Regions from separate parts of the Lysinibacillus sp. OL1 genome, predicted to be linked through region 1. Evidence: riboswitches for the same ligand, from Rfam matches in the RefSeq annotation. Region 1 holds a riboswitch; the other holds the start of a gene.

Region 1 (12,236 bases):
CGATCTCCTTACTATCGATCAATTCAACGCCTTTATGAGAGAAAGCTAATAAAGTGCTTTCCGCTGTCGTAGTAATAATTTGCATAAGATGCTCAATGTCATCAGTCATTTTATCTGTGAGAATGATTACTTTAGGTTCTTTATATGTAGGGTCAATCGATATTTCCACCTTCATATGATCACTGTCCTTTCTACGCCTCACTATAAATTTTTCCATACATGTTGTAAATGGATTATCGACAACTGGTCGTTATCAAGGAATAAGTGGTAATCTCAAAGATTCTGGCGAACAATAAAAAACACCCTTTAGATAGGCCTATCCAAAGGGGTTAAACGTACAACTTAGCTTACTTAGAATCTTTTTTTACTTACTAGTAGGGCTGTAAAAACACCCATCATATTCAGGAGCTTTTAAAATATTGGAGGTAAGCTCAATGATTGATTAAATTTTCCCAAATCAATTGCAGTGATTGATTGTTTTGAGACACCAACTAATTTGGACAAATCCTTCTGCGATTTCTGCAATTCACAAATTATATTTTTCAAATATCTACAGATAAATAAACCTTGCTAAAAATGTACAGAGAAAAAAACGTGTTTTGAATGGAGCAAAACACGTTTTTCTGTGAATTATTTACTTAGGATATTGATAATCTTTTGTTGCGCATCCACTGCCTCAGGGATCGGCATCACAACAAACACATGATTCATCTTAGGATAAACAAAGGTATTGATTGCAACGCCTTGTTCTGTTAGCTTCTCATCAAACTGTATTGCATCTGGATATAAGCTTTCGTGGGACCCAATAAAATGAGTAATCTTGCCAACTCCTTGAAAATCGCCGTAAATTGGACTAATTATTGGATCCTTTAGAGCTTTATCAGCTGCCCATATTTTTGTTATGACTTCCATCCCTTCACTAGCTAACATGGGATCGTTTTCTTCATATTCCTGAATAAGTGGATTTTCTAAACTCATATCAACACATGCCGACAATAAAATAATATCTTGCGGCTGAGGCAGACGGTCTTGCTTCAACAGTTGAATGAGACCGAGTGCTATATTTCCACCTGCTGAATCTCCTATAATGGTTAATTGATTAGAGCTTTCAATAGATGCTAAAATCTCTTTATATAAGCTGAGCATTTTTGGATACGTATCTTGATAGCTAAAATGAGGTACTTTTGGATAGATAGGCGCAATAACTTTTGCATTTAAGGCTTGTGCTATTTTATCCATGAACAACCAGTGTAAATTTAAAGGTTGATTCGTCCAAGCTCCACCATGAATATAAAGAATCACCATTTGTGATGAAGACTTTTGGTCATTTAAAATAAAAACCTGCATATCCTCGAATGTTTGCTCCTTCAAAGCGCTTAAAAGATTGACATCCTCCCCAATCACATAGGGGTGAATATTTTCTGTTCCTCTTTGCTTAATAAATTGTTGAGCATTTTCAATACTAGAAAAGCTCTTTTTATTACTTTGTGAAAACAATAATTTTTCAAATTGCACACTCTCTACAGATCGTTCTCCATTAAAAATTTCTATACTCATGTTTTTCTCTCCTTTTATTGTTCATTCTGTTTCCAAACATGTAATGATTAATAAAGTGATGTGCCAAACCACTAAAACTGAGTATCGACAATAGTAAAATGCATCTTTTTAGCGAACTTTATTTTAATTCCACATTTTGAAGAATACTCCTTCTAAAATCTATCATCAAATAAAAAGACCTTCCTGTTGTAATCCCTTGATTGTGCTGTATATAAAAAGCTGCCATTTTGAAACAAAATGACAGCTTTCATGTTGTTGAAAAAAGATGATGTCAACAGCAGAAAAAGTAACTTTGCAAGGTGAGAGGTTGATTTCCGTTCCGCCAGCGTCCTTTCCAAGGGGCGTCCCATGAGCCGCTTCACTCACTTCCGTTCGCTGCAGGGTCTCATCTGTGACGCTAAATCCCCTAGGAGTGACGCTGGCTCCACTCCAATCAACTATTCTGCAAAATGTCTTTACTTTTTTCATAGTAGTGGAGCGATCAAATCGCCCATTATCTATATTCTTAGAGGGTTATTTTCAATGTGGAGATGTGATGCTTGGCAACACCACTTCATAAAGAGTAGTGAACACCTTCAATTTACTAAAAAACTTTCGCTAAAAAGGTAACACTTTGATGGGTTGGAGTGGAAGGCTACTTGACTCCCGTGGGATAGAGAAACAGGCGAGACACTAAACGGAGCGGTAGCGGAGGAAGCGGCTTGGCGGTCGCCCACAGGAAAGAAAGTAGCTTGCAACGGAAATCCATTTCTACCTTTCAATTGACTGTTTTATTTTTCAACACTAAGAAAGCTGCCGTTTTGAAACAAAATGACAGCTTTCAATTAGGTATCTGTTCCCTCCAACCTACCGCTATATTATTGGAGGTGGATTTGATAATGGCGAGAAACAATACCTATCCTATTTTCTAACCTCTTCCACTCTATGAATGAGGCTAATCAATTTTGTCTTGCTAAATGTAGATAGTTAAGATTAATTATCCTGAAATAATTCATCTACTTCTTTTGATAAAATTTCTACCTCATCTTCTGAATTTGGAAATAGGGCTTGATTTGCCTTTTCATCTATTGCTTTGTTTTTGCTTGTTTATTATGTGGAGTTCTATCATTCAGAGGTAGCTATACAAAAGCGACACGTATGTATTCCTCGTTCTTTAAGCTTTCAAGGTGATGCAATTCAAGGTCATCCATCGTAATTCGACGGATTTTTAGTTTTTTATCATAATCCCCTGCCCAGAACCTAATTAATTCAGCACCTTGCTCTGGTTGTATATGTTCCTTCAAATAACTTAAAAAATCTTCTAAAAATTGAGGACCCCAATTTCCCTCGATGCCGTATACAAAGGATTTTTCATTATAAAGCCCTAAGTCATAAGGTGGATTATTCCATTCAAATATATTCAAATTTTCAAAAGCTGATTCATCTGCTGCATGTAAAACTCGTGCATCATCATCCATCAAATGCCACGACTGTGTTGGTGTACTCTCTGTAATTGGATATAATTTTTTTAATTCTCTTACTGTTATTTCAGCAATTCCTGTACAATCAACTGTTTGTAAAGCACTGTTCGCCACTAGGACAGAATATAACGTCATATGCTTGTCTCCTTAAGCTTTATTCTAATATTCGCTTCATAATGTTCTTCATTTAGTCTCACTACTTCAAGTTCTTTTTTATTGTCATTCAATTTTAATGCTAAACTTTGAATGCCAAAGAATTCTGTGAAGGTATGGCTTCCAATGATAAGATTTATTCCTTTAAATTGAGCATATTGAATTGTATATAAATTACATTCACCTGTAATATATACATCACATTTATTTTCAACCGCTTCCTTCAGGCAAGCTGTTGTGCCTCCATTTCCACAGACTAAGCCTACTCGATTCACCATTTTGTTATTGAACTGCCAAAATCTAACGGGTTCTTCAAGTAAAAATTCAAGTTTTGTTACGAAATCTTTAAATTCAATTTCTTTCTCATATTGAGCGATTCTACCGAAGAACAGTCCTTCCCATTCATGGGTTCTTTTAATAATCTCTAAATTCAATTTTTTTAATAAGCTATCATTTGTGCCAAAGTTACAGTCATCAAGTGGTAAGTGATTATAGTAATGGCTTATACCGTTCGCTGCTAGTTTTTCAGTACATGCCTCTTTTAATCCATAGATTTCATCCCATGCATCATGGTGTGTTAACATCATGTCCACTCCATGAATTCTTGCTTCCTCTATCGTTTCAAGCGTTAGGTTAACACAGTATCCTATTTTCTTCACTTCTTTATTTGCCTTGTATGTAACCCCAGATTCATTAGCATAGATTTCCTGATTTGTTACATTAAAAAGTTCATCAATTCTTTCAACTATTTGTGAAACATCCATACTTCCATCCCCCTTCTCATTTCAATACTTCTTATCTAAATTAATAAGTAAATATTCCCATTTACACAAAAATACCCCTTTAGATTATCTTAATCTAAAGGGGTAAAAAGTTACAACTGTTATTAAATTTAATTTATAGACCGCATTTCAACTGTGCGCCACAGTTTGTACATGTATTACAGCCGCCCATTTCTTCGACTGTGCCTTTACGGCATACTGGGCATGTATTCCCAACGTCTGAGCCAATAACAGTTGTTGACTCTAACGCTTGAATCGTATCTACTAATACGACTGGACGTTTTGTATGTTCTTCAACCAATTCCTCTTCAAATGAAAGTTGATCCATATCATTTTCTTCTGCTTTTAGTGTAAGTACTTGTGAATCACGGCTACCGTCAACATAGACCGTACCACCCTTAGCGCCACCTTTATATAGTCGCTCGTACACTTTTTCAACTTGCTGTACTGTATAGCCTTTTGGTGCGTTTACAGTTTTAGAAATAGAGGAATCGATCCATTTTTGAATAATGCATTGCACATCCGCATGCGCTTCTGGTTTTAGCTCCATTGCTGTAACGAACCATTCTGGAAGCTCTTGCTCATTTACTTCTGGATGACGGTTCAAATATTCTTGGACAATTTCAGCTTTTACTTCAATGAATTTACCTAGACGACCAGAACGATAGTACGTGAAGGAGAAGTATGGCTCAAGACCTGTTGCTACCCCTACCATTGTTCCTGTGGACCCTGTTGGTGCAACCGTTAATAAATGTGAGTTACGGATACCAGTCGCTAAAATTTGCTCTTTGATATGAGCAGGCATTTTTTGCATAAAGCCTGTCTCTGTAAAGGCTTTACGTAAACGTGCTGTTTCTTCGTCTGTAGCACCTACTAAGAACGGGAAGCTACCACGCTCTTTCGCAAGCTCTGTAGACGCCTCATACGCAGTTTCAGCGATTGTTTTAAAGATATCATCGACTAACGCATTCCCTGCTTCTGAACCGTATTCTTTTTCACAGTAAATCAGCAAATCGGCTAAGCCCATAACGCCTAATCCAACACGACGTTCACCAAGAGCTTGTACACGGTTTTCTTCTAAGAAGTAAGGTGTCGCATCAATCACATTATCCTGCATACGAACACCAACACGAACTGTTTCACGTAGTGCTTCGTAATCAACTGATTGATTTTCTTTATTCGCAAACTGTGCTAAATTCACAGCAGCTAAGTTACACACAGAATATGGTGCAAGTGGTTGCTCGCCACATGGGTTCGTCGCTACAACACTTTGACCGTATGCCTTTGCATTTGTCATGTCATTGGCGTTGTCAATGAAGAAAATACCTGGCTCTGCTGAGTATGTTGCACATACATTAATTAAATTCCATAACTCTTTTGCTTTAATTGTACGGTATGTGCGGACTTTATAGCCCATTTTCTCCCATTCACGAACATCACCAACTTCATGCCATTTCGTGTTGTAAACGCTCATTTCTTCCTTTGTATATTCTTCAACAGCTGGGAAACGAAGCTCGAAGTCAGCATCTTTTTCAACTGCTTCCATAAATTCTTTTGTTAATGTCACAGAAATGTTGGCACCTGTTAAAAACTCTGGGTTATGAACAGTGTACGTGCCACCATCACGTAATTTATTTTCAGCCTCACGAATGATCGCTGTATCAAATCCACCTAAGCCTTCAATGTTTTTATAATTCACGATGCCTTGATACATCGCTTCTTCTTGCATAGAAAGTGGCTTGAAGTTTAATTTTTCTTTGGCTAGACGGATGATTGTTTCATCCGTTGTATTTTCGATCAGGTAACGCAGAATACGTGGATTTTGCATTTTGGAAATAATAAACTCCACAATATCTGGATGCCAATCTGCTAGCATAATCATTTGTGCGCCACGACGTGATCCACCTTGCTCCACAAGATGTGTCAATTTAGCAATGTCATCTAACCAGGATACAGAACCAGATGATTTACCGTTTACACCACGAGCTAATGTGTTACGTGGGCGTAATGTTGAACCATTTGTTCCAACACCTCCACCGCGGCTCATAATCTCCATAACTTGCTTACGGTGATCACTGATACCTTCACGAGAGTCAGCGACAAATGGCATCACGTAACAGTTAAAGAAGGTTACATCAGTTTCAGATCCAGCTCCATAAATCACTCGTCCAGCTGGAATGAATTTCAAGGATACTAATTGCTCATAAAATTTTTCAAACCATTCTTGGCGTTTTTCTGGTGTTTTTTCAACAGCGGCAAGGCCCGTTGCATTTCGTTTTGCAATTTGTTCATAATATATCTCAAGAGGCTTTTCTAGCACGTCAATTGAACGCGTAATCACACCCGTTTCTTGCTCTTGCGGATCGTCTAATGCGCTACGATAATCTTCTTCAATCAAAATCTCTGCTGTTTTTGTAGAAATATCCAATTTTTGAATTGTCCCTAAACCACGTGCAGGAAATTTCGGATCAGCTTTTACCGTTAATACAACAAAGTCGCCGGCTTTCAATGTTTTCTTTTCTGTGTCTTTAAACGAATAGCGATCGATCATGACAAGTCTCGATACACCTTTGTGTGTAATATGCATATCAGATGTTACGGGATGTACCTGCGGGAATTGTTCAATATCTTTGTTTAACTGTTCAAATTGATTGTTTACTTCGGGTTGATGATTTGTGAGTACCATCGTTTTGCCTCCCTTATTTTCTTCATTACAAAATAAATACACAATATCTCGTGTTGTTAAACACTACATATTGTGTATATGTCTTTAAAAAAGATACTATATATAGTTTTTTAATTCAACTCTTGCTTTTTTTAATAGATTCAGAACTACTTGTTATGACTAGGATTGAACGTTAAAAAATATTTTTTTCATACCATTTTTTACTTTTTAAAGTTCCACTCATCTGAAGCATATTTTTTTTCTTCTAAAGCTTGGACATATTCTAATTGCTCCTCAGAAAGTGTAAATGGTTTTAATTCAATTTGCAACGATTTTGCAAAACCATCTCTAAAAGCTGTCACACATTGTTCAACTGTCACTGGCTCTTTTACAAGACTGTTGATGGCAACAGCCTTTTCTGGTAGCTTTCTACGCATACGATTCTTCGCTTCTTCACTGGAGAAATTAAATACGGATAATAATTTCTCTTGATCCAAATCTAATAAAATGGCGCCATGCTGTAAAATGACACCCTTTTGACGTGTTTGAGCACTTCCAGCTATTTTTTTCCCTTCTACGACAAGTTCATACCAACTTGGTGCATCAAAGCAAACAGCACTTTTTGGACTCTTCAGGTCCGCTCTTTTCTCCTCTGTATCAGGTACACTAAAATAGGCATCCATACCCAGGTTATGGAAACCTTGCAAAATTCCCTCACTTAACACACGATATGCCTCTGTCACAGATTCTGGCATATTCGGATAGCTTTCCGTCACAATGACACTATAAGTTAGCTCATGTTCATGTAGGACAGCTCGTCCACCAGTTGGTCGACGTACAAAACCTAAGCCTTGTTCACGCACAGCATCTAAATTAATATCTCTTTTAGCTTGTTGAAAATAACCAATGGATAATGTCGCAGGCTCCCACTCGTAGAAACGAATTACTGGTGGAATTAACCCCTCACTATGCCAATCAAGTAAGGCTTCATCTAGTGCCATATTAAAAGAAGGACTACATTTCCCTGAATTTAAAAAATACCAAGTTGTCATATGCTCATCTCCTACAAATATAAAATGATCCATCAGGCCCCACCTGTGGGTCAACTTTAACGAATAGTATACTACAGTTCAAATTGCGAACGATTGCTTGTGTAACGAAAAAAGCGATTTCGCTACAACCTAGTTAATTTTATCAAACTCATTGGACTATCGCTAGCGCATCTTTTATAATAATAGAGAAGATAGAAAGGGGTAAGAAAATCTTGGACATACTTATCACAATCGGTGTCGTTTTAGTAGTCACAATTGCATATATCGGAATTAATGCACTACGACTCAAAAAAGCCGTAACCAACCTAACACAAGAGCAATTCATAGAAGGCTATCGTAAAGCCCAGCTGATCGATGTTCGTGAGCAAAAAGAATTTGATGCTGGTCACATTCTTGGTGCACGAAATGTTCCTTCGACAACACTACGTCAACGTTATAAAGAAATTCGCCCAGATTTACCAGTATATCTATACTGTCAAAATACAGGCCGTAGCTCACGTGCTGCACTATTTCTTAAAAAACGTGGGTACAACCAAATTTACCAACTTCAAGGTGGTTTCAAAACTTGGACAGGTAAAATAAAAGCAAAAAAATATTAATGCTCTCATCAGAAAAAGTCGTCTCAAAGTACTATGAGACGACTTCTTTTTTAAAAAATTCAGAGTTTCTACTATATTATATCTATTTCAAATGATGCTGTACGAGCTTCATGTCATTAAATTAAAAAAGTAAAGCAACAAAACGCATTATAATCCCCTTTTTGATACAAAGTCTACTTTGAACGAGTTCGCTACTTGAGTCGGGTCCTCATAAAAATGAGCGCTTCGTCCACTTTTTTGAGCGTCCTTTTCATTTGTTTGAGCACTTCCACACTCTTTTGGAGCGGTTTTCACTTATGTTTGAGCACTTCGACAGCTATGTTGAGCAATCTTCCAATAATCCATCTCATATTAAAAACCCCTTCACGAAACACTTTGTATGACCAAAAATACTATTTTTCGTTAGAGATATGCCTGTTACGAACCCCATTCTTCTATTTTTCTGAAAATAGTCAAAATTTATTGTTGAATAATTTTAGAAGCACTGTTAGGATGTATAATATCTTACAATAATAATTGATTATCAAGTTAATAAGCTATGAATGCTATGGATCAAACTATAGCAGGAGCAGTTCTGGAGAGAGCGCACATTGCGTCGCCGAAGGGTTCACTATCTCAGGCAAAAGGACAGAGGAGTAATACAGCTTTTATAAGCGATGCTACATAAAATATTTAACCTATTTCATGTAGACATCTGTGAGTAAATGATATTTGTTATTCTGACGTTTTTCCGAGACTAGTGTCACAACTAGTCTCTTTTTATTTTTCCAGTCATAGTTTTTTATGCATCTTTGAGGGGGATTAACGTGGAACAGCAACAATTAAAACGAGATTTAAAAAATCGCCATGTGCAGCTTATTGCCATTGGCGGAACAATTGGGACTGGTTTATTTTTAGGCTCTGGAAAAGCCATTGCCTTAGCAGGGCCTTCGATCATCCTAGCCTACTTAATTGTGGGGACAGCGCTATTTTTTGTGATGCGTGCCTTAGGTGAATTGTTACTATCCAACGCAGGCTACACTTCATTTACGGATTTTGCATCCGAGTACATAGGGCCTTGGGCAGGTTATGTAACAGGTTGGACATACTGGTTCTGTTGGATTATGACCGCAATGGCAGACATTATTGCGGTGGGGGTTTATACACAATATTGGTTTGATCTCCCACAATGGGTGCCAGCCATTGGTTGCCTTGTATTGTTATTACTACTAAATCTATTAACCGTTAAGCTTTTTGGTGAGCTAGAATTTTGGTTCGCTATTATTAAAGTTATTACGATTGTCGCACTTATTATTATTGGTCTTATTATGTTAGTAACTGGCTTTCAAACTAGCTCAGGGACCGTATCAGTTGAAAATCTGTGGGCACATGGAGGCATGTTCCCAAATGGTATATACGGCTTTTTAATGGCCTTCCAAATGGTAGTCTTTGCATTTGTTGGAGTGGAATTAGTGGGGGTTTCAGCAGCTGAAACCGCAGATCCTCAAAAAAATATTCCTTCTGCCATTAATAAAATTCCATTTCGCATTTTGCTTTTCTATGTAGGGGCATTATTTGTCATTTTATGTATTAACCCATGGTATGAAATGTCTGCTTCAAGCAGTCCCTTTGTCCAAGTGTTTACATTAGCAGGTATCCCGATTGCTGCTGGTATTATAAATTTTGTTGTGCTTACTTCAGCGGCTTCAGCAGGTAACAGTGGGTTATTCTCCACAAGTCGGATGCTCTATAATCTTGGTAACAATAAACAGGCGTCTGCAGCATTCGCAAAACTCAACAGAAACAGTGTGCCAAGTAATGCTCTCGTTATTTCTGCTATTGTTGTATCAGTTGGTGCTCTGTTAAGTAAGTTGATGCCAGAGAATGCCTTTAGTGTTGTGACGACAATCAGTGCAATTTGTTTTATATGGGTGTGGAGCATTATCATCATTTCTCACATCATCTACAAACGAAAAAAACGTGCTTTACATGAAGCTTCCATCTTCAAAGCACCACTGACTCCTTTTATCAACTACGTCGTGCTTGCGTTTTTCGCCTTTTTATTAATGGTGATGTTTATTTCTGAGGCTACGCGTACAGCACTGCTGTTAACACCAATTTGGTTTATCGCTTTATTTATTATTTATAAAATGAAAAAAAGATGACTTCAGACTAAGCGCTGAAATCATCTTCACTTATTAAAAAATAGTCATATCCCATTCTGTTGCTAGCTGTTTCAGCAACTGTACACCTGCCACACTGTTTCCTATTGGATCAATCGCTGGTCCGTAAATTCCGATACCACAGCCAGTAGGAAACGGCGAGTGCAGGCCTGCATGTCCTGGAACAGCCGCAAGAATCGCACCTGATACACCACTTTTGGCAGGGAGGCCAATAAATGCCGCAAACTTCCCTGAGGCATTGTACATACCACACGTTACCATTAAAGCCTTCGCTAATTTTGCCACTTGTTTTGGGAATAGCTGTTTCTTTAACAGTGGGTGATAGCCATCATTCGCAATAACTAGGCCAATCATGGCTAAATCTGATACATTGACTTCAATTGCACATTGCTTCAAATAAACCTCAAGTGCCGCCTCTACTGGACAATCTAAAAACCCTGAATCCATTAAGTAATAGGCCAATGCTCGATTACGATTAGCCGTTTGCCACTCTGACTGGAATACTTCTTCATTGATACTCAATTGCTTGCCGATGATTTGTTCTAAAAATTGTAGAATCTTTGTGACCTTCTCTTGCGGAGAATGACCAGCCAACATGGAGGATACCGTAATAGCCCCAGCATTAATCATCGGGTTAAAGGGTTTACCTGGCTGATGACTTTCTAAGCGAATAATTGAGTTAAAGGTATCTCCTGTTGGTTCAACATCTACTCTTTCTAAAACATATGGTAAGCCTCGATCCATACAGGCTAAAATAAAGGTAATAACCTTGGAAACGCTTTGAAGGGTAAATAGTTCTTCGGTATCTCCCGCTTTGATTTCGTGGCCTTCAGTCCCCACAATCGCCACAGCTAATTGATTAGGATCTTTTTTGGCTAAAGCAGGGATATAATTAGCACATTGCCCTTCTTTGGTAGCTACACGATACTGTGATACCCACTGTGCTAGAAGATGATGCTGATGATTGGGTTGTGTTGACATGTCGCGTTCTCCTTTCAAAATGAGGCAAAAACAGAGCCTTCATAGTTCTCCTATGAAGACTCTATCCTGTTAGCGCTTAGGTGGCTGTGTTCCCTCTGGAATTAAAGATTGATATGTTTCACCATCTAGACGTTCTTGCCATTCCTTTTTCGCTTTTTCAATGTATAGAGGATTATCCAGCAACGCTAAGGCTGTACAAGCCATAATTTTAGCAGCCTGTAGCATTCCTTTATGCGCTATTGGGGTCACTCCCTGAGACACTACCTGCCATGTATGTAATGGTGTCCCTAATGCCATGCATACAGTTGTACACTGTACGGTTGGTACGTTCCAGCTAACATCGCCAACATCTGTAGAGCCACCCATAATAAATTCAGGTAGCATGCCTGGAACATGATCAGCAATCACTTTGCCTTGTAATTGCTTGGCATCTTCTCTGCGTAAGCCCACTAATGAAGCTGCTTGTACTTTTGGTGTAAACGTATTGAAAATTGCCTGCGCATACTGTTCATCCTCTATTGTATAGTCTGGCATACCAATTTCAAGTATTTGTTGATACATCACATCATAAAGTGTTTTATTTGTAATAAGATTTGATGCAGCACCTTCAAACTCAATGTCCACTGACGTCCCTGTCATCATTGTGGCACCCTTTGCAATGTTCTCAACGCGCTGATAAATTTCCTGCACTTGCTGCTTTTTAGGTGCCCTAACTAGATACGTTACCTCTGCATATGGTTGAACGACATTTGGCGAAGTTCCGCCAGAATTAGTAATGGCATAATGCACACGTGCTTCTGGAATGATGTGTTCTCGTAAGTAGTT
Region 2 (12,236 bases), on a different contig from region 1:
TTGTCTGCAATTCTTCTGACATAGAAAAACCATCCTTTCGATACGTAAGGTGTTACCACTTTTGCTAAACATAAGACTTAACTGCAATACTTACGTCTGACGACTCTTTCTTCAAATTGCTCTAATTTTAATCTCGCTATTTTCTCCCTACCATTTATCTAAAGCACCTTCCATCATGTGCTTTAATCCTTTTTCAAGCACCTCATCTATTTTCCTACAGAAAGAATGTCGTTCCATCTTCCTTCAGTTTGTATTTTTTGTAATCGTATTCCCCGAAAATCTCTGCGTAGAATACTCTCTGCTAATTCAATATTCACCACTATAAACTGTTCTTTAATGCCCTCGATTTGAAAGAATGAATAAGGAGCAGCCAACTGCTCATCTATGACTAGCTTCTTCAACGTACCATCCAGATGAAATTCCGTTTGAGTGGAAAGACAACGCACTCTTGGTGGGATCACCAGCCAATATAAGGTTTGCATTAATTTAGGCATATCCGTGAGAACAACTGCTTTAAATGGCATATTTGGGACATACTTTTCCACTAATTGTTTAACAGCATCAGAAATAAGCATGATTGGCTTTTCTATGAGATCGGTATACACCATCTCGCCTTTTTCTAATACAGGAAATTGCCGTTCAAGTTCCTCTAATTCTTCCATTCTTTCAATGGTTAATAGCTCTTTTTTAATCACTTGGGCGATACCAACAGGTTTCACAGCATTTATGATACGTTCATCTTGAGATAGAATAAAATAGTTCATCTTTCGTCTCCTTTTTTCACACTGTCTACTTCCAAATGACACTAGCAGCCTGGAATGGATCTAGCTTTACATATTCCTTTGCTTCCTTAGAGAAAATAGCCATTTCTAAATTGGCTCCCGCAAAATTTGTATTTCTAACATTTGCCCCCATAAAGCTGGCCCCTCGTAAATTCGCTAGCTCAAAATTGGCGCCTTCTAAATTCGCATCGGTAAAACGAACCGGTAAATAGCCAGGTATTTCCCATTTCTGACGATCTAGTAGACCACTCGCTCCTTGTACCTGTTGAAAATTCGCTCCCTGTAACTGACTATTACTAAAATCCGCCTCATAAATTGTGCTAAAGCTCAAATCCGTGTCCATTAGCTGACTCTCCCGAAAGCTAGTACCAATCAACAGACATTCACGCATATGACAATTGGTTAAATTGGCTTTGTGGAAAAAGGCATAGCGAATATCCAAGCCTTCATATCGCCCACCTGCTAAATTTAAATGGCTAAATACCTCGTATGGATATTCCTCCTCTAATTGTTCATCTAGCCAAGCCTTTATTTCTTCACTATCCTTCGCTGAAAAATCCTCGCTATAGACAACCTCGTTCATATCCATAAACTCGCCTACACGTATCTCGACAGCCACATCCCGATCTAGCGCCAAATACTCTGGACATCGAATAATGTCAGGTAGCGCATATCTAGCGAGACTTATTACATATTGGTGAAAATGTTTGGCTTCCTGAAGTCTAATGCGATCTATATCTGCCTGAGTAATTGCCCCCATAAAAGTTTTGCTATACAAACTTAATTCTTCAATGTATTGCTCTAAAAAATGATGCGCCCAACCTGCATCATAAGTAGTTAAAAGTGGATGAATATCAAAAAACCATTCCTCATCCGTAGCTTCTACTAAATAGTGAGGGTTGCTCTCTAGTAGCTCTGTGCGTAGCATTGAAAACGTGATATGTGCAATCGGTCCTTTCTGTTGAAGCGTTTGCTGTTGTTTGAGTTGCTGACATATTTTTTGAAAAGACATCCTAAAATCATCAGCGAGCCTATCCTTGGAGGCTTGAAAAAAATCCTCGAGCAATAAGAGATATTTCAACCGTCTTTTTTCTACTTCGTTATCATAAAAATGCTGTAAAACTCCCTGTGTCTGCATATAAGTCTCCTTCCTTCTCATTCACACGCAACCATTTTAATTTGCCTTTACTTCCTTCCCAAAAATCTGCACACTGCCATTCATCGTTATTTTACTTTCTTTGCATTGTAAAGAAATTTCTTCCTCCGCAGACAAAAGAATTTTCTTACTCGCATTCACTGATATATCTGCCTCAGAGATTAGTTTAATTTCTTTTTTACTAAATATTTCAATACCATTTGCTTCGTTTAGCCGAATAAAAATATCCCCATCCTGTGCAGTAATAACCACTTCAGTTGGACTCATTTTAATTTCTTTACCAAAGGCTGTACGATAATATTTGGTTGAGGGATCTTCTAGTTTGTTCGTTGCTGAAGTATCTAAATTTTTTCGTATGGAGCTGCTAGAAATTCCTTCCTCCTCCCGATGTGAAGGAAAATAGACATGAACAAAATCATTAATTTCAGGCATACAATACCAACCACTATGTCCCTCTGCTGTATAGCCTGTAGAATAAAGAAACCAATGTGCTTTGCCTTTATCCTGCTTCTCATCAATCGCTAAATGCACCTTAATATGATCCTTTGCGACTTCTAATACTTTTCCTTCCAGTGATAAGCCTGAGATCGCATCGTTAAATAGTTCACTTTTATTCATGCCATTTTTCGTTGACAGCGTATAATAATGTTTCAGCAAGCCATCCTTCATGGTTGTGTATGCTTCACATATATAAAGCGTTTGTTGATGAAAAGTGACATGATCTCCTATTTCCATTACCTTATCTGTTTCCACCTCATAGTATAGAAAGTCATGCTCTCCCATACCTCCATTACCATTCTCTGTATATAGAAGGTAATCTGCTAGTTTTTTTCGGGTCGTATAATGGTAATCTTCTAGCTTGCCTTTAGCTCTACCAGCAGGCACACCAAAATGGAACTTTGGCTTATCAAAGGTAGCAGCAGGCACTAGTCCAGTGTTAAAACGTGAGGCTAGTCTTTTTAAAAATTGCCAATCTGTCTCTCGATATTGCAGGGTAAACTTGTCTAATTTAGCACCCTTTGTTGCTTCATCAATAATGTCAAGACCAGGATAAAAAGGATGTAATAGTTTGAATAAAGACGAATAGGTCATTTCCTTATCCTGATAGGAGCGATTTTTCTTTTTAATGTCTAGCTGGTAGGTGCTTGAAGCCGCTTCTACTTCAATATAATAAATGCCACGAACTGAACGAACCTTCACATCTAAAATTACACCTTTAAATAAGGGTGAAGGGATACCAAGATGATTAAGCTGATTTACTTCAATTGCCGATTTTGCCTCCGTCATTTCCACATATGTGTCTCTCGCTACTTCAGGCACAATACCAGTAAAACGTAACGTAGCATGTTCATTCATTTTTTTTACGATAGTAAGCTCTTGAATACTAATAAGCTCAAAAGGTAGAATTTGAATATTATGATAAGCTGTCACGACACTACTCATCGTATTCCCCCTCCGTTCCTACTATTTGAAGCAAATCGCAAGGATTCCATCATAGCTCTCGCAATCGGACGCCAAGTTTCAAGGTCCTCCTCCATACAATTGAAGGTTCCAATAAGTGCTATTCCTTCGATAGAGGCAAAGAACATTAAATTAAAAATATCGCCATCAATAGCCGGTGTAATAATCTCTAAAAAGCCTACTGTCTTTTCGTCAATCTTCAGGACATCCGTATCAAGCCAATCAGCTGAAGGTTGAGCTTGTTCAAGGATATCAATCATATTTTCTTGAAAAGCAGCAACTCCCTCCTCCTGTAATCGATGTGGAGTCAGGTTGAAGGCAAGATTAATCGATGAGGATTCATCTGTATAAATTAGATTTGGTCGACGGTCCGATGGGTACTTTAAGGCTGCTAATTCAGTAGACATCTTAGAAAATAGTTTTGGCATACGAATCGTCATTTTACCATCCAATAATGACTGCTCCATCACCCCTATCTTCTCATCATCAATGATGATGTAGCTTTGATAGATATTTACTTTTTCAAGGTCTTGCTCCTCCTGCTTAGATGCCTGCTCAGGCTCCTGTTCCTTTTGTAAGGCTACTTGTCGCTGGGCTAGCTCATGTTGCTCCTGCTCTCTCATTTCATTTCTTAATGCAATAATTTTTTCATCTATAAACTTCATCCCAATCACCTTCCGTTTTTTCATCAACTATATTTCAACCTATCAACTATTATTTGCTTAGTCCCTACACATCCTTCATGACACAGAATTTGAAATCTGATCCTTCCATTGCCTCAACCATCTCATCAAAGGCATACCTGTTGGCAATGCTTCTCTCTACTTCTTCCTCACAAAAATATGAGTTTGAGTGCTATCTTTTCTATGTATAGGATCTTTTATTTCCGCCTTTAAAGTAATTTTAGGGAGATTAAAAATAATCTAAGGAACTATAAAAGTTCCTTAGATAATTAGTAGTGTTTTATCCTGCTGCAATCTTAGACAGCGTAGCCGCCTTCGATTTTTGCCAAATCTGTTTTGTCTTTCTTTTGCTTAATAAATAAGAAGAATTCACCGATACCTTCTGTGTCACCATATCTTTCTGTATAATCCACCACAAAAGCGTTCGGGAAATGAATTTTTCTTACTACTTGATCCGCTGAAACAACCTCTAATGTCACTTTACGGTAACAATCAGCCTTTTCAGCTGGTACTAATGACCATAAACCTAATTTCATCGTATCATCAGAATTATCACCATCAGTTGCTGTAAGAATTTTACCTCTTACTTTTAAAGTGGCTCCAACATCTGTAGAGCGAGCGTTCGAATCATTTGGTGTATCTGTTTCATATTCGACAGTCATGATGCTTTCTAAGCCTAATTCAATTGCCTCTGAACCTTCTACTTTTAATACAAAACCCATTTTCTTACCCCCTAAAATTTGTTAAATCAAGACATCTAACTGTTCTGCAGAATATTAGCAATTAGTCTCTCGATTCTTATTTATGTTAAAAGATTTAAAAAATCTTAAACATACGACTGAAAAATTGAATAATTGTAGGTTTATACTTGTTAGGCTTTAACAGCACTTGTCCCTTTTGTAATCATTACTTCTAAATTCTTCACATTGCCATTAAACACAAGGTCAATTTGACACGTGCTCGTTTTCTCGTCAATAATGTAGCCGATATCATCTCCATCATGGAATTTCTTTAATCTTTTCATCACTTAGACTGTCGATCCCCTTTACATCTCCAACAAGCGTAATTAAGTCCATTTTTTCAGGATTAATTTCTTCAAATAGCATGGTTCTGTTTGTTTGATTAATAATCTCCATTCATTTGGCTGTATATTTCTACAGCCGTCCCTCCTTTAGATAACGAATTTCGGGTAAGCATAAACATTTAGTGATAAAAATACAGGATTAGAATTATATAACTACTTCTTATAAAGAATATTTCAGGAATAAAAATCAATTTGAGGCTAAGCTATGTACTAGAAACTCTAATTCTTCTTTTATGCATTTTTTATTCACTAATGATAGGATGTATCACAAAAGTAACTATATAACACCAAAAATTAATGTCAATATTTTCTATAGAAGATATTGTAATTAAAAACAATTTAAAGTATTTTTAGTAAAAATGTTACATATAATAATTATGATATTTTTTCAGTTAATATAGGATTAATCCTATTTTTTTATAAAAAAAAAACTAAAGGTTCAATTACTCTTGGGCCCAAAGCTGTTTTTTTAAATAATCTTCTATATAGGAAAAATGAATAAAAAGTATTAATCAAATAACGACATTAGTCTTTTAGGATGAATATATATAAAATAGTTCTTTAAGCATTTGTACTTTTCTTTCAGGATATTATGAATTTCAAAAAGGAAAGTCCAACCTCCAAAAATAGTTAGGAGAAATAGCATTGTTCACCTCTTCATTTACAACTTCACCCTCTTATCCTTGGAAAGTTACATCTAAACAAAATAATCGAAAATTTTGCTTTCCTTTTATGATTTTCTTCCCAAAAGTCATGAGCCAGTAATCAGTCACACTTTTATTTGGCTTTATATTACGTCGCCAGCACGCTAAAATCCAATGTTCATCCATTCAGCTTGTAATTTAAGGTGCAAAAAAAACCGTTCACCTAAACGTGAACGGTTTTGGAGACTATGCTTTTTGATAACGAAGCACTGGTGTACGAGCAGCGCGTGTTTCGTCTAGACGAGATACGACTGTTGTATGAGGTGCTTCTTGAACGATTGATGGATTTTCTTCTGCTTCTTTCGCAATTTGAATCATTACATCACAGAATGCATCTAATGTTTCTTTAGATTCAGTTTCAGTTGGCTCGATCATTAACGCCTCTTCCACATTTAATGGGAAGTATGTTGTAGGTGGATGGTAGCCAAAGTCTAACAAACGTTTTGCGATATCTAATGTACGAACGCCTAGCTTCTTCTGACGACGACCTGATAAGACAAATTCATGTTTACAGTGACGGTTATATGGTAGATCGTAGAATGGCTCTAAGCGACGCATCATATAGTTTGCGTTTAATACAGCATATTCTGTAACAGCTTTTAAGCCATCTGGCCCCATTGTACGAATATAAGTATAAGCACGAACATTGATACCAAAGTTACCATAGTAAGGTTTTACGCGTCCGATTGATTGTGGACGATCGTAGTCAAAGTGATATGTGCCTTCTTCAGTTCTTACTAATACTGGTTTTGGTAGGAATGGAATTAAATCTGCTTTTACACCTACTGGACCAGAACCTGGGCCACCGCCACCATGTGGGCCTGTAAATGTTTTGTGTAGATTTAAATGCACACAGTCAAAGCCCATATCGCCAGGACGTGCTTTACTCATTACAGCATTGAGGTTCGCACCATCATAGTACACTTTACCGCCTACAGAGTGAATTAGCTCTGCCATTTCGATAATGTTTTCTTCAAATAACCCTAGTGTATTCGGGTTCGTTAACATGAGTGCTGCTGTATCAGAACCTACTACTTTGCGAAGGTCTTCGATATCAACTAAGCCATTTTCATCTGATTTAACAGTGATTGTTTCAAAGCCTGCTACTGTCGCTGAGGCTGGGTTTGTACCGTGAGCTGAGTCAGGCACGATTACTTTGTTACGGTGACCTTCACCATTTGCTTCATGGAACGCACGAATCATCATTAACGCTGTCCATTCACCATGAGCACCTGCTGCTGGTTGTAATGTAACTTCATCCATCCCTGTAATTTCTACTAAAGACGTTTGAAGATCATAAAGAAGTTCCATTGCCCCTTGTACTGTTGATTCATCCTGTAATGGGTGAACATTTGCAAAGCCTGAAAGACGTGCAACTGTTTCGTTAATTTTCGGATTATATTTCATCGTACAAGAGCCAAGCGGATAGAAGCCCGAGTCTACCCCATGGTTTCTACGAGAAAGTGCTGTATAATGACGCATAATATCAAGCTCAGATACTTCAGGTAGTTCTGCTGCCTCTGAACGTACTAGGTTTGCAGGTAATAAATCTGCTAGGTCTACTTCAGGCACATCTAGTGCTTCTAAACTATAGCCAACGCGACCTTCTTTTGAAATTTCAAAAATGAGTGATTGATTTTCGTTATGCATTAAGAGCCCCCATTTCTGCAACAAGTGCATCAATTTCTTCTTTCGTGCGTAATTCAGTTACTGCGATTAGCACATGATTTTTAAGAGAGTCATAATTTTGACCTAAAGGATAGCCACCGATAATACCCTTTTCGATTAAGCCTTTATTGATTTCCTTCACACATTTATTCGTTTTCACAACGATTTCATTGAAGTGTGCACCTTGGAATGCTACTGTAAAGCCTGCTGCTTCAAAGGCATTTTTTGCATAACGTGTTTTCGCGATATTTTGAGTAGCCATTTCACGAATTCCCTGTTTTCCTAGAGCTGTCATCGCTACAGAAGCTGCAAGTGCAAGTAGTGCTTGGTTTGAGCAAATATTCGAAGTTGCTTTATCACGACGGATATGTTGCTCACGTGCTTGTAGTGTTAATACGTATCCACGACGGCCTTCACCATCCACTGTTTCACCAACAAGACGTCCTGGAACCTTACGCATCAATTTTGTTGTCACTGCAAAGAAACCACAATGTGGGCCGCCGAAAGCTTCAGAAATACCAAATACTTGCGCATCACCTACACAAATATCAGCACCAAGCTTGCCAGGAGGCGTTAAAATTCCTAATGCCAATGGGTTAGAAGATACAACGAGTAAGCTTTTTGCAGCATGTGCAATATCCCCAATCACTTGGATATCTTCCACTTGGCCAAAGAAGTTTGGATATTGTGCAATAACAGCCGCTGTGTTGTCATCGATTAACTCTTTTAATGCATCCACATCTGTCACACCATCTTTTTGCGGGATAGTCACGATATCAATGGATTGACCATAGGCATATGTAGCAACAACATCGCGATATTCTGGGTGCACTGCTTCTGACACTAAAATTTTCTTGCGACGCGTATGACCAGCTGCCAACATACCCGCTTCTGCCAATGCTGTACCACCGTCATACATAGATGAGTTAGCAAGATCCATTCCCGTTAGCTCAGCAATCATCGTTTGGAATTCAAAGATGGCTTGTAGTTCACCTTGTGAAATCTCTGGCTGATATGGTGTATAAGCTGTATAGAATTCTGAACGAGAAATAACATGGTCTACGATCACTGGTTTATAGTGGTTATAAACACCTGCACCTAAAAATGATACGTTGGCATTTGTGTCTTTATTTTTAGCAGCAAGTGCCGTTAACTCTTTTAATAACGCAGATTCTGATTTTGCTTCTTTAATATCATAAAGGCCTTTAAAGCGGACTTTCTCAGGAATATCCTCAAATAACTCATCGACTGAGGATACACCGATTACGTCTAACATTTCTTTTTGATCTTGCTCCGTCATAGGTAAATAACGATGTTTCATAAATGTAGGTCCCTCTTTTCAACTATTATTTTGAACGCTTGTAAAACGGTGTTTCTACTGTTATTACCTTTAAGTGTTTACCGCGAATTTCAATTTCCAGTTCAGTTCCGATTGTTGCGAATTGACTGTCAATTAATGCGTGACCAACATTACGTTTTGATGAAGGAAGCTGTGTACCAGTTGTCACTTCACCGATTTCTTGACCATCCTTAAACACTTTGTAGCCATGGCGTGGAATGCCTTTATCAATCATTTCAATGCCTACAAGTTTGCGTGGTAGACCATTTTCCTTTTGAGCTACTAATGCTTCATGACCAATGAAGCCTTCTTTATTTAATTTCACAGCGAAGCCAATACCAGCCTCTAGAGGAGAAATTGTTGCTGATAGCTCTTGACCATATAGTGGTAGCCCCGCTTCAAAACGAAGTGTATCACGACATCCTAGTCCAGCTGGAACCACACCTTTTTCTTGACCTGCCTCTAAAATTTTACCCCAAAGCGCTTTGATGTCTTCTGGAGCGCCATATAATTCAAAGCCATCTTCACCTGTGTAGCCACTGCGCGAAACTAATACTTTATGTCCGGCAACCTCCACATTCTCTTGGAAGCGGAAAAATTTAATGGCACTTACATCAGTTGAAGTAAGGGATTGAAGAACTTCTTCTGCTAATGGTCCTTGCAGAGCAATTTGTGCGTAGGCATCCGATTGGTTATCAATCGTCACATCATATTGATGTTGATTTTCCATCATCCAATCATAGTCTTTTTCAATGTTAGCTGCATTGACACATAATAAATAGTGATTGTCAGCTAATTTATATGTTAATAAATCATCAACAACGCCACCATCTTCATAGCACATTGCCGTGTACTGCGCTTGACCGTCAACAATTTTTGAGACATCATTTGATAACAGATTTTGTAAAAAACCTAATGCATCGGGACCAGTTACTAAAATCTCTCCCATATGTGATACATCAAATAAGCCTGCACGATTACGCACTGCATCATGTTCTTCTTTAATAGAAGAGAATTGAACAGGTAATTCCCATCCACCGAAGTCAACTGTTTTTGCACCATATTTCGCGTATTCTTCAAATAGAGGTGTACGTTTTAATTCATTCGCCATTCTTTTTTGCCCCCTTATTGTTAGTTACATTTTTACTGGTAGTAGTTCGTCTGCTTTTTGTATTCCTACAATCAATTACGTAAAACTGGCTATAGACATAAAAAAAGACAGACGAACCCCTTTTCGGGATTCTCTGTCCTTGCACCTGAAAGTTACACCAGACTGGCTCGCAAGCTTTACCCTTGCCAATCAGTCGGCTTTCCCCTTTGGTGGCTGTTATTGTTATACTACAGCTCTCTCCAGAGTTGCGTCTTGTACGAGTCCTTTTACCTGAGAGATTCATAGCCCATTGCTACTTGCTCCTTCGGTGGCGTCTACACGCTCTCTCCCCGCACAATCATCCGCCCAAGATAAATCTTGGTACTATTTAGTATTCAATGAACATTTAGTTACTTATTTGTCTATATCCTAACATTAAATGCATTGGAAAGGCAATCATTTTTTAAAAGATAATAAAACACGAACATTAAATTGACATAATATATTCATCGTTCGTTTTTTAACCTTTTCACTTGAAATACTAAATACTCTAGAATTTGGCGAATCGTCCTACCTTCTGTCAGTACCTGAATATGACCTGCATCACGGTAAAACTTCCTTCTGTAGTGATACAGACTTTCTAGCTCCTCCTTTGTAGAGCTCTGTACAATGGGTCTATTTGGATCATGCTGAACTCGTTTATAAATATCCTCAAACGACGCATCTAAAAAAAACACCAATCCACTGCGTCTCATAATTTTTCGATTTTCAGCATTAATGGCAACGCCACCACCAGTCGAAATAATGCAAGCCTCGTCCCTGAAATTTTTCAAAAATTCTGTTTCTATTTCTCGAAAGTGGGCCTCACCGTATTTTTCAAAAATCTGTGGAATGGTCATCCCCTGCTGACGCACAATTTCATGATCCATATCATAATATGGCATCTTCAATAAATAGCTTAAGCGTCTTCCTAATGCACTTTTTCCACTACCCATAAAACCAACTAAATATATTTTTCGCAATTCGATTCACCTTCTTATAACTACGATTCTACACTGTCTGACAAAATTTGTCCCAATAAATTTATCGTAGCTCGAACATTCAATTTTTCTAGCCCATCATATGTTCGATACTGCATTTCATAAGACATATAATACGCAAGAACAAAAGTAGTTACAAAAAATAATAATGCAATTGCGATCAAAAAAATAGCCCCTCTGTCATTTTTCAATAATTGGCACATAAAAGGCTCGCTCCTTTTGAATACCACTCGCCATTTCAACAGCTACCGTCAGCTTATTTTCGGAATAGCTAAATTGACATTTATTGATTCCTATTAGCATAGGAACATGTCCACCCTTTACCTGCTCACGAATAATATTTGAGTAGCAATCAACATGATGGAGCGTATTAGCTGTTTGGAAAGTTATTCTTTTTTGATCTTCACGAATGGAAAAGGTGGAAAGTTCTTTTAGAGAGAGGTTCAAGTCGGAAACAAATAGTTCCCACTTTGTTTGTTCATCTGTTAGCATAGTTGATTTCATTTCTGCAAACCAAAGTATTATAAGGACAAAAAAATGAGAAATAAGCACAAAAACGACTAATTGAAACATAGCTTCTATTAATGTATAGCCTTTTTCATTCACGAGGCTTCACCTGTCACTTGGATACATTTTTGGCGTGACTCCTGTAAATTTTGAAATTGGACACAAACTTGTTGTTCGTCAACGATCCAATGATAAGCAACCTGTTCAATGGTCCGAGAGCCCTCTGTTACTTGAATCGCATGGTACTGTTTTAAACCTTCGTATGCTGTTTCAGCTGCAATTAGCTCCATTTTTTTATTAGCAAGATTTGTTTTCATCGTATAGGTAATGGGGATTAACGAGGTACAAAGTAACATCAAAATACCCACACCTAAAATAGTTTCTACAAAAGAATAGCCTGACTCATTCAATCCTAGCTCTCCCTCGCCCTAATGTTATGATTACTTTTTTCTTGCCCTGTGGTGTTTTAAATGCCATGGTGCCTGCTGACATCACATTGCCGCTGTAGTTATAGACAAGTGTTTGAATGGAACTCTCAGCTGGCAAAAATTCAACCCCCTTCGGAAAAGAACGTTCATATAAATGAGTATAAATATCTTTTTGAATAGTATAACGATTTATTGAACCTTCCATTTTCAAGGCTATATATTGTCGTTGGCTCATACTATAGGTTTGAATATATTGAATATCTAGCTGTAATTGCGTAAAAAATCGTTCTAATT

The links. A riboswitch is a leader RNA that binds a small molecule or an ion and turns the genes downstream of it on or off. The one in region 1 is predicted to bind glycine.
Region 2: linked by a shared signal. The riboswitch ahead of gcvT (glycine cleavage system aminomethyltransferase GcvT) and the one ahead of EW028_RS22150 (amino acid permease) in region 1 are both predicted to bind glycine.

What each region holds. Positions count from the first base shown of each region.
Region 1 covers NZ_SJDS01000018.1:13,218-25,453, reverse strand. The annotation lists gene EW028_RS22195 (LytTR family DNA-binding domain-containing protein) at 1-217, opposite strand, end outside; gene EW028_RS22190 (alpha/beta hydrolase fold domain-containing protein) at 631-1,557, opposite strand; gene EW028_RS25710 (hypothetical protein) at 1,723-2,025, opposite strand; gene EW028_RS22175 (hypothetical protein) at 2,676-3,152, opposite strand; gene EW028_RS22170 (Nif3-like dinuclear metal center hexameric protein) at 3,149-3,934, opposite strand; gene EW028_RS22165 (vitamin B12-dependent ribonucleotide reductase) at 4,068-6,638, opposite strand; gene EW028_RS22160 (lipoate--protein ligase family protein) at 6,839-7,669, opposite strand; gene EW028_RS22155 (rhodanese-like domain-containing protein) at 7,882-8,268, shown strand; glycine riboswitch at 8,833-8,909, shown strand; gene EW028_RS22150 (amino acid permease) at 9,075-10,412, shown strand; gene EW028_RS22145 (glutaminase) at 10,446-11,411, opposite strand; gene EW028_RS22140 (M20 family metallopeptidase) at 11,481-12,236, opposite strand, start outside.
Region 2 covers NZ_SJDS01000003.1:340,085-352,320, reverse strand. The annotation lists gene EW028_RS08935 (DUF4280 domain-containing protein) at 1-22, opposite strand, end outside; gene EW028_RS08930 (serine protease) at 207-764, opposite strand; gene EW028_RS08925 (pentapeptide repeat-containing protein) at 790-1,920, opposite strand; gene EW028_RS08920 (hypothetical protein) at 1,957-3,381, opposite strand; gene EW028_RS08915 (hypothetical protein) at 3,378-4,088, opposite strand; gene EW028_RS08910 (hypothetical protein) at 4,379-4,804, opposite strand; gene EW028_RS25255 (hypothetical protein) at 4,954-5,106, opposite strand; gene EW028_RS25250 (hypothetical protein) at 5,081-5,218, opposite strand; gene gcvPB (aminomethyl-transferring glycine dehydrogenase subunit GcvPB) at 6,057-7,520, opposite strand; gene gcvPA (aminomethyl-transferring glycine dehydrogenase subunit GcvPA) at 7,513-8,859, opposite strand; gene gcvT (glycine cleavage system aminomethyltransferase GcvT) at 8,885-9,988, opposite strand; glycine riboswitch at 10,237-10,329, opposite strand; gene EW028_RS08890 (shikimate kinase) at 10,474-10,989, opposite strand; gene EW028_RS08885 (hypothetical protein) at 11,010-11,171, opposite strand; gene comGF (competence type IV pilus minor pilin ComGF) at 11,188-11,613, opposite strand; gene EW028_RS08875 (hypothetical protein) at 11,610-11,924, opposite strand; gene comGD (competence type IV pilus minor pilin ComGD) at 11,917-12,236, opposite strand, start outside.